Regions from separate parts of the Streptomyces sp. NPDC127038 genome, predicted to be linked through region 2. Evidence: riboswitches for the same ligand, from Rfam matches in the RefSeq annotation. Region 2 holds a riboswitch; the other holds the start of a gene.
What was found. A riboswitch is a leader RNA that binds a small molecule or an ion and turns the genes downstream of it on or off. The one in region 2 is predicted to bind cyclic di-AMP.
Positions count from the first base shown of each region.

Region 1: linked by a shared signal. The riboswitch ahead of ACFWI4_RS11080 (transglycosylase SLT domain-containing protein) and the one ahead of ACFWI4_RS30345 (NlpC/P60 family protein) in region 2 are both predicted to bind cyclic di-AMP.

Region 1 covers NZ_JBHXDQ010000011.1:18,322-25,891, forward strand. The annotation lists gene ACFWI4_RS11075 (CocE/NonD family hydrolase) at 1-1,544, shown strand, start outside; cyclic di-AMP (ydaO/yuaA leader) riboswitch at 2,036-2,228, shown strand; gene ACFWI4_RS11080 (transglycosylase SLT domain-containing protein) at 2,232-3,011, shown strand; gene ACFWI4_RS11085 (HAD family hydrolase) at 3,178-3,987, opposite strand; gene fahA (fumarylacetoacetase) at 4,712-5,941, shown strand; gene recQ (DNA helicase RecQ) at 6,149-7,570, opposite strand, start outside.
Region 2 covers NZ_JBHXDQ010000055.1:26,147-33,716, reverse strand. The annotation lists gene ACFWI4_RS30365 (VOC family protein) at 1-63, shown strand, start outside; gene ACFWI4_RS30360 (beta-glucanase) at 332-1,036, shown strand; gene ACFWI4_RS30355 (alpha/beta fold hydrolase) at 1,459-2,205, shown strand; gene ACFWI4_RS30350 (hypothetical protein) at 2,298-2,528, opposite strand; cyclic di-AMP (ydaO/yuaA leader) riboswitch at 2,972-3,143, shown strand; gene ACFWI4_RS30345 (NlpC/P60 family protein) at 3,151-5,133, shown strand; gene ACFWI4_RS30340 (hypothetical protein) at 5,159-5,476, opposite strand; gene ACFWI4_RS30335 (helix-turn-helix transcriptional regulator) at 5,656-6,186, shown strand; gene ACFWI4_RS30330 (DUF2306 domain-containing protein) at 6,271-7,446, shown strand.

The DNA of each region.
Region 1 (7,570 bases), on a different contig from region 2:
ACGACGCGCACCGAGTCGGAGGTTCCGTCTCCGCCGTCGGCACATACGCCCGGTCGGCCGCCCGCCTCGCCTTCGCAGCCCGCCCGCCGGACCCCGCCCATGTGGGCGAGGGCATGTGGCGGGACATGTGGGAGAGACGACTGGAGGCCGCCCTCCCCTCCACGCGCAGCGGGCCGGGCCACCGGACCGAGGATGCGCACGGGCACGGGCACCACGAGAGCGCCGTTGAGGAGTACGGGGCCGTTCGCGCGGCGGTCCTCGCGGTCGGCGGCTGGCACGACCCTCACCGCGACGCCGTGCTGCGCCTGGTGCGGAACCTGCCGGCGGACCGCGTACGGGGTCTCATCGGCCCCTGGTCCCGCCAGTACCCGGACCGCGACCTGCCGCCCGGGCCCGCGATCGGCTTCCTCCAGGAGACGCTGCGCTGGTGGGACCACTGGCTCAAGGAAGAGGACACGGACGCGCTGGCCGTCCCCCTGCTGCGCTCCTACGTGATGGACGCGCACCCTCCGGCGACCGTGTACCCCCGGATCGCCGGCCGCTGGGTGGGGGACCCCGCCTGGCCCTCCCCCTCGGTGACCCCGGTCGCGTACGCGCTCCAGGGCGCCCCGCTGCCGGTGCGGTCCCCGCAGCACACCGGGGTCGACGCGGGCCGCCTCGTCCCGTTCGGCGACGACGCGGACCTGCCGCCGGACCAGCGGGAGGAGGACGCCCGGTCGGCCTGCTTCGAGTTCGAGGTGCCGGAGGAGACCTGGGTGCTGGGCCGGCCCCGGGTCAGTCTGCGGCTGACGTCCGCGGCGCCCGGGGGCCAGGTGATCGCCCGGCTGTGCGACGTGGCTCCGGACGGAGCGTCCACACTCGTCACCCGGGGCGCCCTGAACCTCTCGGCGCGAAGAGGCCCCGGCCGGACGGCTCCCTGGAGTCCGGGCACCACGGAGAACGTGGTCCTCGACCTGAACGCCATCGGCTACGCGTTCCCTGCCGGCCACCGCATCCGGCTGGGCGTCTCCTCCGCGTACTGGCCCTGGATCTGGCCGGAACCCGGATCGGAGGCGGGCTTCACCCTGGAGCCGATCGGCAGCGTCCTCGAACTCCCCGTACGGGCAAGGGAGTCGGACCCCACGATCACCTTCGCGGAGCCCGAGGAGTCCGAGCCGCTCGGGGTGACCGTCTCCGCGACCCTGGACGAGCCCCGGCCGCAGCGCCTGGTGGTGCGCGACGTGGCCGCGGGGACCTGGAGCCTGGAGGTGACCCCGGGCCCGGGCGGCACCCGCGTGCACCCCGACGGCCTCGCATGCACGGAGGAGGGGCTGGAGACCTACACGATCGAGTCGTCGGACCCGCTGTCCGCGCGCACCCGCTCGACCTGGTCGATCCGGCTGCACCGCCCGGACCTGCCGTGGGAGGCCCGCGTCGAGACGGTCTCCGTCGTCAGCTGCGACGCGCGGGACTTCATCACGAGCGGCGAACTGGTCTGCAAGGACGGTGACGAGGTCGTGTTCCACCGCACCTGGGAGAAGAGAATCCCGCGCACCTCCATCTGACACGACTCAAGAGGCTTACGGGACAAGGGATTTCACCACCTCCCTTCCGCTGACCATCGACAACACCGCTGCCGCGAGCCGGACTTCGCGCCGCCCCCGCCCGGACCGGCCCGGACTCCCGGCCGGCACCCCCTCCCCTCTCCACGAGGGGAGGCACGCGCCCCTGACGTGGCCCACGCCACAATTCCCTTCCCACAAGGGGCCGCTCGGCACCTCCCAGGAGGCTCGGCGGCGCCCTTCGGCGCGAACGCGATGCCCGAATTACCCCTCATGCGGCCTTGGCGCCCTTTGCTCTCGTGAGTTGAGTCACCGGGCCGCCCTGCCGCCGCCCCGCGCCCTCTCCGACGCAACCCCTTCGCTAAAGGCAAGTTGAGGATCCAATTCCGGCACAATCGGACTTTTTACCCTCGCCTTAACCAGGAGAAAGCGATCTTCGCGGTCAAATCTCGCCTTGTTTCGGACATGTGCTCTCGCATACGTTCTGGTCGACCCCGGGCGGATCGCCGAATCCTGCCGCCGCCCGGAAACCCATCGACCCACGCACGGCAGGAGCGGGGGAACCACAGGTAAGCCGCCGATCCGGACAAACCGGACCGGCTTGGGGTGAAGCCGCGCTCACAGCGCGGCCGGGCATCTCCCGCCCGAACCCGACAGCTCACCTCGCAGGCGTCGGAGAGGACATTCGTCATGCCCGTACGAGGCAAGCACCGCAGCAAGAAGGCCAACGTCATCACCCGCGGCATGATCGCCGCCGGCACGGGCGGCATCGCCCTCGCCCTTCCGCTCGTGAGCGCGACCGGCGCCAGCGCCGCCACCCCGGCCCAGGCCCCCCAGGTCGCGAAGACGGCCCACACCGCGGTGGTCCCCAACGTGCAGCTCGTCACCTACAAGGTCGTCGCCGGCGACACCCTGTCCAAGGTGGCGAAGAAGTACCCCAAGAGCGGCGGCTGGAAGAAGCTGTACGCGGCGAACCGCGCGGTCATCGGCGACAACCCGGCCCTGATCCGCCCGGGCCTGAAGCTGACCGTCGGCACCAAGTCGCTGGGGACGACGACCGTCCGCACCACGGCGAACGCGACCTCCGCCGTCGCCAAGACCTCGGCGACCACCGCGACGACCGCCGTCCAGGCCTCCGCCAAGACGTACGCCAACAACCTCGACGGCTGGATCAAGGAATCCCTCGACGTCATGGCCAAGGCGGGCATCCCCGGCAGCTACGACGGCATCTACCGCAACGTGATGCGCGAGTCCTCCGGCAACCCCAACGCCATCAACAACTGGGACTCCAACGCCGCCGCGGGCATCCCCTCCAAGGGTCTGCTCCAGGTCATCGACCCCACCTTCCAGGCGTACCACGTCGCCGGCACGTCGATGAACATCTACGACCCGGTCGCGAACATCACCGCCGCCTGCAACTACGCGGCCAAGACGTACGGCTCCATCGACAACGTCAACGGCGCCTACTGATCCACCCCGCCCCACCCCGTTCTTCACCGCACCCGCCGACGCTCCTTCCGGACCGTCGGCGGGTGCGGTTGTGTTCAGGGGGTGCTTCGTGAGGGGGGCGTTTCGTGAGGGGGGCGTTTCGTGAGGGGGGCGTTTCGTGGGCCGGTGGGCCCCGCCGGTGCCGCCGTCAGAAGCCGAAGACGCGCTCCAGCACCACCGCGATCCCGTCGTCCTCGTTCGACAGCGTGATCTCGTCGGCCACCGCCTTCAGTTCCGGATGGGCATTGGCCATCGCCACACCCCGGGCCGCCCAGTCGAACATGGGGATGTCGTTGGGCATGTCCCCGAAGGCGAGCGTCCCGCACGCGGAGAGCCCGAGGTGCGCCGCGGCCAGGGCGAGTCCCGTCGCCTTGGTCACCCCGCATGGCTGGAGTTCGACGGTGCCGGGCCCGGACATCGTCACCGTCGCCAGCGAACCGACCACTCCCCGTGCCGCCGACGCCAACTCGTCGTCGGACAAGGACGGGTGACGGAGCAACACCTTGCTGATCGGCTCCGCCCAGAGGTCGTCCCGGCGCGGCACCCGCACCGCGGGCAACGTCGGATGCGGCATGACGTATCCCGGCTCGATGAGCGTCAACCCGTCCACGCCGTCCTGGTCGACCGCCGCGTACAGCATCCCGACCTCCGCCTCGATCTTGCCGAGCGCCGTCTCCGCCAGCTCCCTGTCCAGGGTCACCGACCACAGCATGCGGTCCGCGGCGGCGTCGTAGAGCTGTGCCCCCTGTCCGCACACCGCCAGTCCCTCGCCGCCGAGTTCATCGAGAAACGGTCGCACGCGCGGCGCCGGTCGACCCGTGACCACGAGATGCCGGGCACCTGCCCGGGTCACCTTCGCCAACGCGGCGCGTGACCGGTCGGAGAGTGTGTCGTCGCCGCGCAGCAGCGTTCCGTCCAGGTCAGTGGCGATGAGTGAATATGCAGTCGGAGCGGCCATGATCCGAAGAATACGGATCCCGCGACTCATCGGCCCGGCGTGAACCGGACGACGTCCGGTATCCCGTCTGCAACGCCGTTCACCGCACGGCGGTAAGCGCGTTGCGACCGATTCGGATCACCCACGCTCCGCTTCCGCCCACACCGACTTTCCCGAACACGACCGACCACAACACCCCAACACCCCCTGAACACAAGGCAACCAGCGTTCCCGCGCCGCCAACACACCTGCCCGGCAAACGAATTAGCCCCCGGACGCCTCCCGGATCGCGCGACGGACGTGAACTCCGCCCCGCGCGCCCGGCGCATCGAAGGACCGGAAGGGCCGCGCGAAACGGACTCGGCGCAGAACGAGCACCGGGGAGCCCCCCCCCCCCCCCCCCGCGGCAGAAATCCGATCCCAGGAAGCACGGGGCAGCCCAACGCGGCCTGGCGCGGCCCAACACAGCCCGGCGCAGCCCGACGAAACCCTGCCAAGCCTGACGACACCAGCGAAACTCCGCGAAACCCCTCACAGCGAAGGGCGCGAAGCCCCGCCACGGCTGCCACCCGCGGCTCGCGGAGCCGGAATCACCGCGTCCGACCTGGCCAATTCGGACATTGGGCACCCTTTAGGCCCTGCCACAGCAGGGTCTCTCCCCCGTAACGTGTGCCCCGACCACATGAAACGCGTGGAACGCATGGCCCACATGGCGAGTACGAATCCGAAAGCGAGGCACCAACCGATGCCCCCCTTCGATGTCCCCGAGGGCGATCCCTTCGGCCCGCACAACCTGCCGTACGGCGTGTTCTCCCTGACCGACCCGGCCGGGGACCCCGAGCGACGCGTCGGCGTACGGCTCGGCGACCACGTGCTCGACGCGGGCGCCGCCGCCCGTTCGCTCGGCTCCCCCTACGCCGGGCTGCTCGCGCAGCCGACCCTGGACCGGCTGCTCGCCGCGGGCCGCACCGCGTGGTCCGACGTCCGGCGGGCGCTGACGGCCTGGGTCACCGTCCCGGCCCACCGGGAGACCCTCGCTCCCCATTTCCACCCTCTGTCCGACGTGACGCTGCACCTCCCGTTCACCGTCGCCGACTACGTCGACTTCTACGCCTCCGAGAACCACGCCCGGAACGTCGGCCAGATCTTCCGCCCGGACGCCGCCGACTCCCTCACGCCCAACTGGAAGCACCTGCCGATCGGTTATCACGGCCGCTCCGGAACGGTCGTGGTGTCCGGCACGGACGTCGTCCGTCCCTCAGGCCAGCGCAAGGCTCCCGCGGACGCCGCCCCGGTCTTCGGTCCCTCGGTCCGCCTGGACATCGAGGCGGAGGTCGGCTTCGTCGTCGGCACCCCCTCGCAGCAGGGCCGGCCGGTGCCCCTGGGCGACTACCGCGACCACGTCTTCGGCCTGTGCTTGCTCAACGACTGGTCGGCGCGCGACGTCCAGGCCTGGGAGTACGTCCCGCTCGGCCCGTTCCTCGGCAAGTCCTTCGCCACCTCCGTGTCGGCGTGGATCACCCCGCTGGACGCGCTCGACGACGCCCTCGTGGCCCCGCCCGTCCGCACGCACCCCCTCCTTCCCTACCTCGACGACGCCTCCGAGGAGCCGGGCGGCTACGACCTCCGGATCTCCGTGGCCGTCAACGGCCACGTCGTCTCCGAACCCCCCTTCTCCACCATGTACTGGACGGCCGCCCAGCAGCTGGCCCACATGACGGTCAACGGCGCTTCCCTGCGCACCGGTGACCTCTACGGCTCCGGGACCGTCAGCGGACCCACCGAGGGCGAGCGCGGCTCCCTGCTCGAACTCACCTGGAACGGGCGCGACGCCCTCGAACTCCCCGACGGAAAGCGCACGTTCCTCGAGGACGGCGACGAGGTCACCCTGACGGCCTGGGCACCCGGACCGGGCGGGACCCGGGTGGGCCTCGGCGAGGTCCGGGGCCGCATCACCCCGGCCGTCTCCCTGTAGGGGACCCGGGAGCCGCCCCGCAGGGGGAACGAGGTCCGTGTCACGGTGGCCAGAGCCCTGGCCACCGTGCCCTGCGGAGCCCGGAGTGCCGGCGGCGCCGACGGAGCCGACGGAGCCCGGAGGGGCGGGCGGAACCGGCGGAACCCGGAGGGACCGGCGGAGCCTCGCCTCCGCCGCGCGCCTGCCCGTGCCCCTGCCGTGAACCCGCTACATCCAGTCCTCGGGCGGCTCCTGGTCCAGCTCGGGCCAGTCCGGGTCCGGTCCTGCGGCGGGCACCGGAGCCGGTGCGGCCGCGGGTCTTCCGGCGGTCGGAACGGCCCGAGTGGCCGGGGCAGTCCGAGTCGTCGGAGCGGTCGGAGTCGCCGGAGTGGTCGCGGGCGGGCCGTCGGCCAGGGAGGCCAGGACCGCGACGACGCCCTCTCCATAGGTGGCCAGCTTCTTCTCGCCCACCCCGCTGATGCCGCCGAGGTCCTTCACGGAGGTCGGCCACACCGTGGCGATCTCCCGCAGCGTGGCGTCGTGGAAGATCACGTACGCCGGGACGCCCTGTTCGCGGGCCTGCTCACCGCGCCAGGCCCGCAGCGCCTCGAACGCGGGGACGAGCTCGGCGGGCAGATCGGCCGCGGCGGCCTTGGCCTTGCGCTCGCCCTTGGACGCCGACGACCGGGACGCGGCCGGCTTCGCCGTCTCCTTGCGCAGCGGCACGTCACGCTCGCGCCGCAGCACGGTCCCGCTGGCGTCGGTCAGCACCAGCGTTCCGTACTCGCCCTCGACCGCGATCAGACCCTGGGCCAGCAACTGCCGTACGACACCGCGCCATTCGGCCTCCGCCAGCTCCTCGCCGATACCGAAGACGGACAGCTGGTCGTGGTCGAACTGGATCACCTTGGCGGTCTTCCGCCCCAGCAGGATGTCGACGATCTGGCCCGCGCCGAACTTCTGCCCCCGCTCCCGCTGGAGGCGCACCACCGTGGACAGCAGCTTCTGCGCGGCGACCGTGCCGTCCCAGGTCTCCGGCGGGGTCAGACAGGTGTCGCAGTTGCCGCAGGCCGGGGTGTCGGGGTCCTGGCCGAAGTAGGCCAGGAGCTGGGAGCGCCGGCACTGGACCGTCTCGCACAGGGCGAGCATCGAGTCCAGATGGCTGGCGGCCCGGCGTCTGAACGCCTCGTCGCCCTCGGAGCCCTGGATCATCTTGCGCTGCTGGACCACGTCCTGGAGTCCGTACGCCATCCACGCCGTGGAAGGGAGTCCGTCGCGGCCTGCGCGGCCCGTCTCCTGGTAGTAGCCCTCGACCGACTTCGGCAGGTCGAGGTGGGCGACGAACCGGACGTCCGGCTTGTCGATGCCCATGCCGAAGGCGATCGTGGCGACGACCACGAGGCCCTCCTCGCGCAGGAAGCGGGACTGGTGCGTGGCACGGGTGCCCGAGTCCAGGCCCGCGTGGTACGGCACCGCCTCGATGCCGTTGCGGGAGAGGAACTCCGCCGTCTTCTCGACGGAGTTGCGCGAGAGGCAGTACACGATGCCCGCGTCGCCCGTGTGCTCCTCGCGCAGGAAGGACAGCAGCTGCTTCTTCGGGTCGGCCTTGGGAACGATCCGGTACTGGATGTTGGGGCGGTCGAAGCTCGC
Region 2 (7,570 bases):
GGCGTGTACTTCAAGGACCCGGCCGGCCACGCGATCGAGCTGATCACCCGCCCGTATCTGTAACCGCGCCGAGCCCGGCCGGGGGTCGCCGTGTGCGGCGCCCGGCCGGGCTGCGGCCCGGCCGGGCCGGTGCGCCGCCGGACGGAGCGGTCCGCCGGCGGGCGCACCTGTGCGCGGCCGGGCGCCGTGCGGTGCGGGGCCGTGCGCCGGAGTGCGGCCGGTTCACCCCGATGGGTTGTTTTGTGGCGGGTTGTCGTGATCGGGGCGTGGGCGCTGCCGGTCCGGGGAGAACCTGGGACGTACGCGAAACGCCGTCATCGAGGAGTGCCGCGTGTCCGATGTCGTCTTCACCGCGGATTTCGCCTCGCCTCGGCAATGGGTCGCGGGCCATTCCTGGGCCTATCCCGACGGCGGTCCGGTCAATCCGGACGACGGGAAACTCGACCACCTCGTCACCGATCCCGCCTACTGCCGCACGGGCCGCTTCCGGGCCACCCGCAGACCGGACGGCGACTGGGACGCGGGCCTGCTGACCACCGAGGGCAGCGCGGACGGCTTCATGGTCCGCACCGGGGACGTGCTGGAGACGCGGGTCAAGCTGCCGACGGTGACCGGGGCCTGGCCTGCCGTCTGGACCTGGCGGGACGGCGGCCAGGAGATCGACGTCTTCGAGTACCACCCGGACAACCCGGACCTGCTGGAACTCTCCAACCACGTACGCAACACCCACCGTTACTACCGCAATCCTGCCATTCGCCCCGGTGGCTGGGTCGACATCACGGTCGAGTTCGGCGCCCACCGGGTGGTGTGGTGGGTCGACGGGATCCAGGCCTTCGACGACCGGCGCGGAGTGGGCCGGTCGTGGCACGCCTATCTCATCGTCAACCTGTCCGTGTGCGCCGGGCGTTATCACCCGCCACCCCCTCCCGGGGCCACCGAGATGGACTTCGAGGTGGCCCGTCTGATGGTCCGCAGGCCCCCGGCCGACAGGCCGTTCCCGGTGGCCGCGGAGTACGAGGCGGACCTCCTCGACTGACGAGCCGCCCGGGCACGGGCCGGAAATCGGTTCTCGCCCGGTGCATCCGCCGGGGCCCTCGGCGCAGAAGCACGGCATCAGAAGCGGCGCAGCGCTCGTGCGCGTCGCACCGACTGGTGCCGAGGGTCATGTCGAATCCGCAGCCGGGGCGGGACGCCCCCGAGGCCGCCTACGTCAGTCACGTGGGCAACTGCCGTACGTGCCAACGGGAGTCGGGGCGCTGTCCGCAGGCCACCCGCCTCTGGCGGTTCTACCAGGAGTGGCGCAACGGTAACCGTGCCCGGTCCGAGAACGGGGACTGAGAGCTGCCGCCGCTGCCCCGAACGACCCGCCCGGTCGCGGTCGAGCCGCCGGCCGGTGAGACGATCCCTCCTCACGATCGAATGCGGGGCGTGGAGAGCGCCGTGCGGTGGAGAGGTGTCATGCGAGACCCTGTGCGGAGGTCCGCCGAAGATGTGGTCCGGCCCGGAGCGGCGGACGCTCCCGCTGCGCTGATGCCGTGGCACACGGTCCCCGCGGGCTCCGGTCCGGCGCGGGCCGCCGTCCTCGTCCTGCACGGCGGTGCCGCCGACAGCAAGGCCCCGCCGCGGCCGTGGAACGTCGCCCGCGCGCGGATGCGCCCGTTCCTGCGTCGTGTGACGCGGGCCCTGCCGGACGAGGGGACCTTCGTCGGGCAGGTGCGCTACCGCCACCGGGGCTGGAACGGCGCGGACGCCGATCCCGTCGCCGACGTCCTGCGGGCCCTGGATGAACTCTCCGCGCTCGTGGGGGAGGTGCCGGTGGTGCTCGTCGGCCATTCGATGGGCGGGCGCGCCGCCCTGCGGGCCGCCGCCGTGCCACAGGTACGGGCCGTGGTGGCGCTGGCGCCCTGGTGCCCGGAGGGCGAGCCGGTGGCGCACCTCCGGGACAAGAGGGTCATCGTGCTGCACGGAGACCGGGACCGGATCACCGACCCGGCGGAGTCCTTCGCCCTCGTCCGCCGGGCCGTGGAGGCGGGCTCCGCCGCGAGCGCCGTGCGGGTCGCGGGCGGTGACCACGCGATGATCCGCCGGGCACGGACCTGGCACCACGCCACGGGCACGACGGTCGCGGGCCTGGTCGCCCGGATCGCCGACGGGCTCGACCCGCTGCCCGCCCAGCGGCCCGGCGCGGAACCCGACGTCCTCTAGGGGCCGTCCGGCCGTTCCGGTGTGCCCGTCGACGCCCACACGTACTGCCCGTCGACGCCACGCACGCACTGTCCGTCGACGCCCCGCGCGTCCTAGCCGCCGGGCGCGTCGAGCCGGTCGTCGGGATGGGGCGTGGGGGAGAGGGAGCGGCGGGAGCCGGACGACGGCCGCGCGGCGGACGAGGGGAGGGGAGCGCCCGTCGACGGGTCCCAGTTGAGGATCCACTCGAAGTCGCGTTGCAGCCGACGGGCCTCGCTCCGTACGAGGGTCGGTATGTCGCCGCGTTCGGAGATCAGTTGGGCGTAGATCGGCGCATCGTGCACGTGGGGATCCTCGACTCGCTCTAGTGGTCCGACGTGCTCCGACGGTACGGGCGCCATGTGTTCCGAGCGGTCCTCCGGCCGGTTCGGTCGCAAACCGGTCGAGGTGTGACCGACGGAAGCCCGCGATGTCGAACGGCGCGCCCGGGAACGCCAGTTCTGTGCACACTTTCGACAGGATCGAGGCACCCGGGCGCTCGACCGGGCGACCGGGTCCCGTGGAGTCCGCCCCGTCGGACGGGAGTCGGGTCCGATCGTCCCGACAAGCCGTGCTCAGCCGCCCTTTCGGGCACGGCGTGTGTCCTCGCCGTCGCGCTGCGGGATGGTGCGATGAAGGTCACGAAAATGTATCGGACATCTGGGACGTGGATCTTCACATCGGGTGCACAACATGGCTAAGTTGGCGACCAGGCCGTCCGACTCCCTCCGGCGAAGCCCGCCGGGCGGCGCGGCCTCCGCCGAGTCCTGCCTGTCCTCGTGGCAGCGGGAGCCGGGGACCCACCGAACTTGGGGTGAATCGGCCAACTGCCTTTCGGGGCAGGGGTCGTAGGGCATACCTTCCGGAATCGTCCGCCCGAACCCGACAGCTAACCCGGTAGGCGGACGACGGAAGGAGCACCACTCCATGGCGCCGGAACGCACCCCGCCCAGTGGCGAAGAAGTCGCCCGCAGGCTCTCGTCCCTCTACGACCAGGCGGAGTTGGCCACCGGCAACTTCAACGGGACCCGCGCTTCGGCGAACTCCACCCGCAGGCCGGGCCGGCGCGGCGGTCAGGGCGGCGGCTCCGATCCCGCCCAGGAAGACCTGATGCGGCAGTGGTTCGACGGGGCGCGTTCCCGCTTCGGACCCTCGGCTCCGGCCATCCTTCCGGCCGACCGGATGCCGGACCGGGGCGCCGAGCCCGCCCGCCCGAAGGAGGGCGCGAGAGGTTCCAGGGGTTCTTCCTCGGATCTCCCCACGGTGTACGAGCTCGAGCAGATCATGCGGCCCGTCGCCGAGTTGACGGCCGCCCCGGTGCTCGAACTGACCGCGGGCCCCTCCTCGGAACCGGCCGCCCGGCCCGTCCTGGAGCTGACCGCGGGCCCGGCCGCCGAGCCCATGGCCGCCGGCGCCCCGGCGGGAGCCGGGGCCGCGGTCCGTGCGGCGCTCCCGCCGGGGGCCGCCCCGGCCGCCGCCTCGCAGAAGGCCTCGCTGCACGGCAGGAAGCAGACCGCCCGGCGCAAGCTCGCCGTGGCGCAGGAGCTGATGGCCCGGCACACGGCCCGGCAGGGCATGGCCGTCCCGCAGCAGCCGCAGGCGCCGGCCATCGAGTACCGGCCGGCCGCCGAGCCCCGGTTCCCGGCCGCCCCGCAGACCGCCGCGTACCAGGCGATTCCCCAGGCCCCCGCGTTCCAGCCCGCCCCGCAGCCCATCGCGTACGAACAGGCGCCCCGGACCCCCGCGTTCCAGCAGGCGCCCCAGGCCCCGTCGTTCCCGTCGGCACCGCAGCCCACGGCCTTCGACACGGGTTCGATGCCTCGCGCGTACGAGACGGGCTCGATGCCCCGTGCGTACGAGACCGGTTCCATGCCCCGTGTGCAGGACACGGGTTCCGTTCCCCGCGCGTACGACACGGGCTCGATGCCTCGCGCGTACGAGACGGGCTCGATGCCCCACGTGCAGGACACCGGCTCCGTGCCCCGCGTGTACGATCCCGCTCCCGCGGCAGACGAGTACAAGTCGGTGCTGCTGCCTCTCTCGTACGAACCGGCGCCCCCGGTCTCCGAGGTCAGATCGGTGCTCCTGCCCCTCTCGTACGAGACCCCGTCCCGGCCCAGCGGATATCAGCCGCCTCCGGCGCCTCCGGTGAGGGAACCCGCGCCGCAGCCGCCCGCGTACGAACCCGCGCCCCCCGCCTACCGGGCCGCCCCCATGCCCCCGGTGAGCGAGCCGGCACCCCAGCCCCCCGCGTACGCACCGGCCCAGCCCGCGGCCGCGTATCAGCCGGCCCCGATGCCCCCGGTGAGCGAGCCCGCGCCGCAGGCCCCCGCCTACGCGTCCGCGCCGACGCCCGCCGCCTACCGGTCGGCCCCGATGCCCCCGGCGAACGAGCCGTCGGCGCCGCCGGTCGACGACACCTGGCGTGAGTCGCTGCGGTCGGCCGGCCGGCAGCAGACGTGGCCCGCCGCTCCCGCCGCCGGAGGCACGAGCCCGGGGTTCGACATCGACAGCCTCGTCGCTCCGGCCGCCCCTCCGGTCGTCGGACAGGACAGCAGGGCCGCGGAGGCCGTCGCCTTCGCCCGCGCGCAGATCGGCATGCCGTGCGTGTGGGGAGCGTCCGGACCCGGGTCGTACGACCCCTCGGGACTCACCCAGGCGGCCTGGAAGAGCGCCGGGGTGATGCTCCCGCGCGCCGTGCAGGAGCAGGCCCAGGCCGGCCCCGCGGTCGCCCTCGGCGACATCCAGCCCGGTGACCTGGTCTTCTTCCACGCCAACGTGAGCCACGTCGGTCTCTACGTCGGCGACGGCATGATGGTCCACGCGCCGAGCCCCGGAGCGCGGATCGCCGAGGAGTCGGTCCAGTACGCCGGACATGCGGCCGTCCACAGCGTCGTACGCCCGGTCTGAGGCGTCCCCCGGCGGCGGCGCGCGGTCAGAACTCCCGGTCGATCCCCGTCACGGCGGCGGGCCCCAGCGGCGCGTCGTCGGCGGACAGACCGCTGTCCCGGAACGCGCCGGACACGAGCCGCACGGCCTCGGCCTCGGCGCTCTTGCGGTCCGCCGCCTCGACCTCCAGGCGGACGGAGAACCGGTTGTCCTCGTCGACGGTGAGCAGGCTCAGCTCCTCGGTCTCGCCCAGGTCCGTGTTCTGCGGGTCCTGGGGGCGGAGCCTGCGTTCGACGTCGGCACGGGAGGCGTCCGGGAGACCGTGGACGAACGTCCCGGGAACGGTGATGACGTAGGTGGTCACAAGTACTCCTCGTGCGGCCGGGCCGGAGGGCTGAGGTGCGGTCGGTTGCGTGATCGCCCGTCTACCCCGCATTGTGCCGGGCACCCGGATCTTCTTCGCGTCGGACGGCGCCCGCCGCGCGGGGCCCGGTCGCCGGGCGGGCCTGCCGGACGGTGATCGCGTGGCGATACGGTCGCCCCATGGCTGACGCAAGGCTGACCACCGCCTCCTACCTCGTCCTCGGCATCATCGACAAGCTGGGCGAGGCCAGCGCGTACGACGTCAAGGGAGAGGCGGCCCGGACGGTCGCGCCCTTCTGGTCGGTGCCCCACGCGCAGGTGTACGCGCAGTGCGACCGCCTCCTCGACGCGGGGCTGCTGTCGCAGGTGCGGCAGGAGAGCGGCCGCAACCGCAGGGTGCTGACGCTGACGGACGAGGGCAGGGCGGCCCTGCGGGGCTGGCTCGACGACCCCGCGTTCGTGCCGGTGGAGGCCCGCGAGCGCGGCATCCTCAAGCTGTGGTTCGGCGGACGGGCCGAGGTGCTCGGCCCCGTACAGCTCGACGAGCACCGCAGGACCCTGGCCACCTACGAAGAACTCGCCGAGACCGTCGGGGAGTTGCTGACCCGCGGGCAGCGTGACGCGCTGGAGTTCGGCATCCGCTACGAGCGGATGATGATCGACTTCTGGGGATGGGTGCAGCGCCGGGACGAGGACACGACAGACCGTTGACCCCGGCGGTGGACGGCCCTACCGTCTCGATAGTCCAAACGAGACTATCGATGGCCGGGTCGCGGCCACGAGCAGGGAGTCGTCGTGCGTCGTCCGACGGGCACCACCTGGCGCCGCCTCGCCGTCATCGCCTTGACGGCCGTGTGCGTGGGCTACGCGCCGATCGCCATGACCGAGCTGTGGCCGTACGCACGCCCCGGCGCGCCGGCCTACGGCGAGTGGGTCCTGGCCCACGTGGTCTCGCCGCGTTACGTGGCCGACGCGCTGGCCACCCGGATCGGTCCCTACCGCCACAGCCTCGTGCCGATGATCGTCCACTCGGTGCTCGGCGGTGTGCTGATGCTGCTGGGCCCGGCGCAACTGCTCACCGCCGTACGGCGGCGCACCCGGCTGCACCGGGTCCTCGGAGTGGTCTTCGCGGTCACCGTGTACGTCTCGATGGCGGGCGCCGGACTGTATCTGGCGCGCACCGCGCCCGGGGACGCCTTCAGCGGCGCGGCCTTCTGGATCGTGCTCGCGACCATCCTGGCGGGCACCGTGATGAGCGTGACCCTCGGGGTGCTCGCGGCCGTCGGCGGCTTCCCCGACCTGCACCAGCGCTGGATGCTGCTCTGCTACGGCTTCCTGATGACCGCTCCGCTGCTCCGGTTCGAGTGGGGCGGCCTGCCGATGCTCATGCCCGGGCTGTCCATGGCCGAGATCAACCAGCTGGCCACCATGCACCTGGGCTCCGTCGTCGCGTTCGGCGCCCTGATCGCCTCGCGTTCCCTCGACCGGCGCAGGCAGGTCGCCGGGGTGTCCGGGACCTGGGCGCCCGTCCCCGTCCTGGTCCTCGCGCAGCTGGCGGGAGCCGCCGCGCTGGCCTGGATCGCCCGGGCCCTGCTGGCCCACGGCGCAGCGGGGCGCCGGCTCCTGCTCGCCTACCTCCTGCCGTACGCCGTCACGTACGCGGTGATGGCCGTGCGGGCGCGCCGGGCCGGCCGGGAGGGGCGTCCGTGGGCGCGTGAGGAGTGGCGCCTGCACTGGGTGGCCCTGTGCCTGGCTCCGGTGCTGTCGGTCGGGGCGGCCCCGCTCCTCGAACGGTCGCTGGGTCTCGACGCGCTCACGGCCCTGGCGGCGGGGGCGGCGATCGGCTGCGGGGTGACGGCGTTCATGGCGACGCTGGCGGTGAGCATGCGGGTCCTGTACGCGCGGGAGGTCCTCAAGAGGGCCGTGCCCGCCCCGAGTTCGGCCGCACGCCTGTCGGCACCGGCCTCGTGACGTCGTTCCCCTCGTCCGGAAACGGGATCCCCATGTCCGACGCATCCGCATCCGCATCCGCATCCGCATCCGCATCCGCGTCCCCGTCCCCGTCAGAGGGCCCCTCGGAGCAGCCGGGACGGTC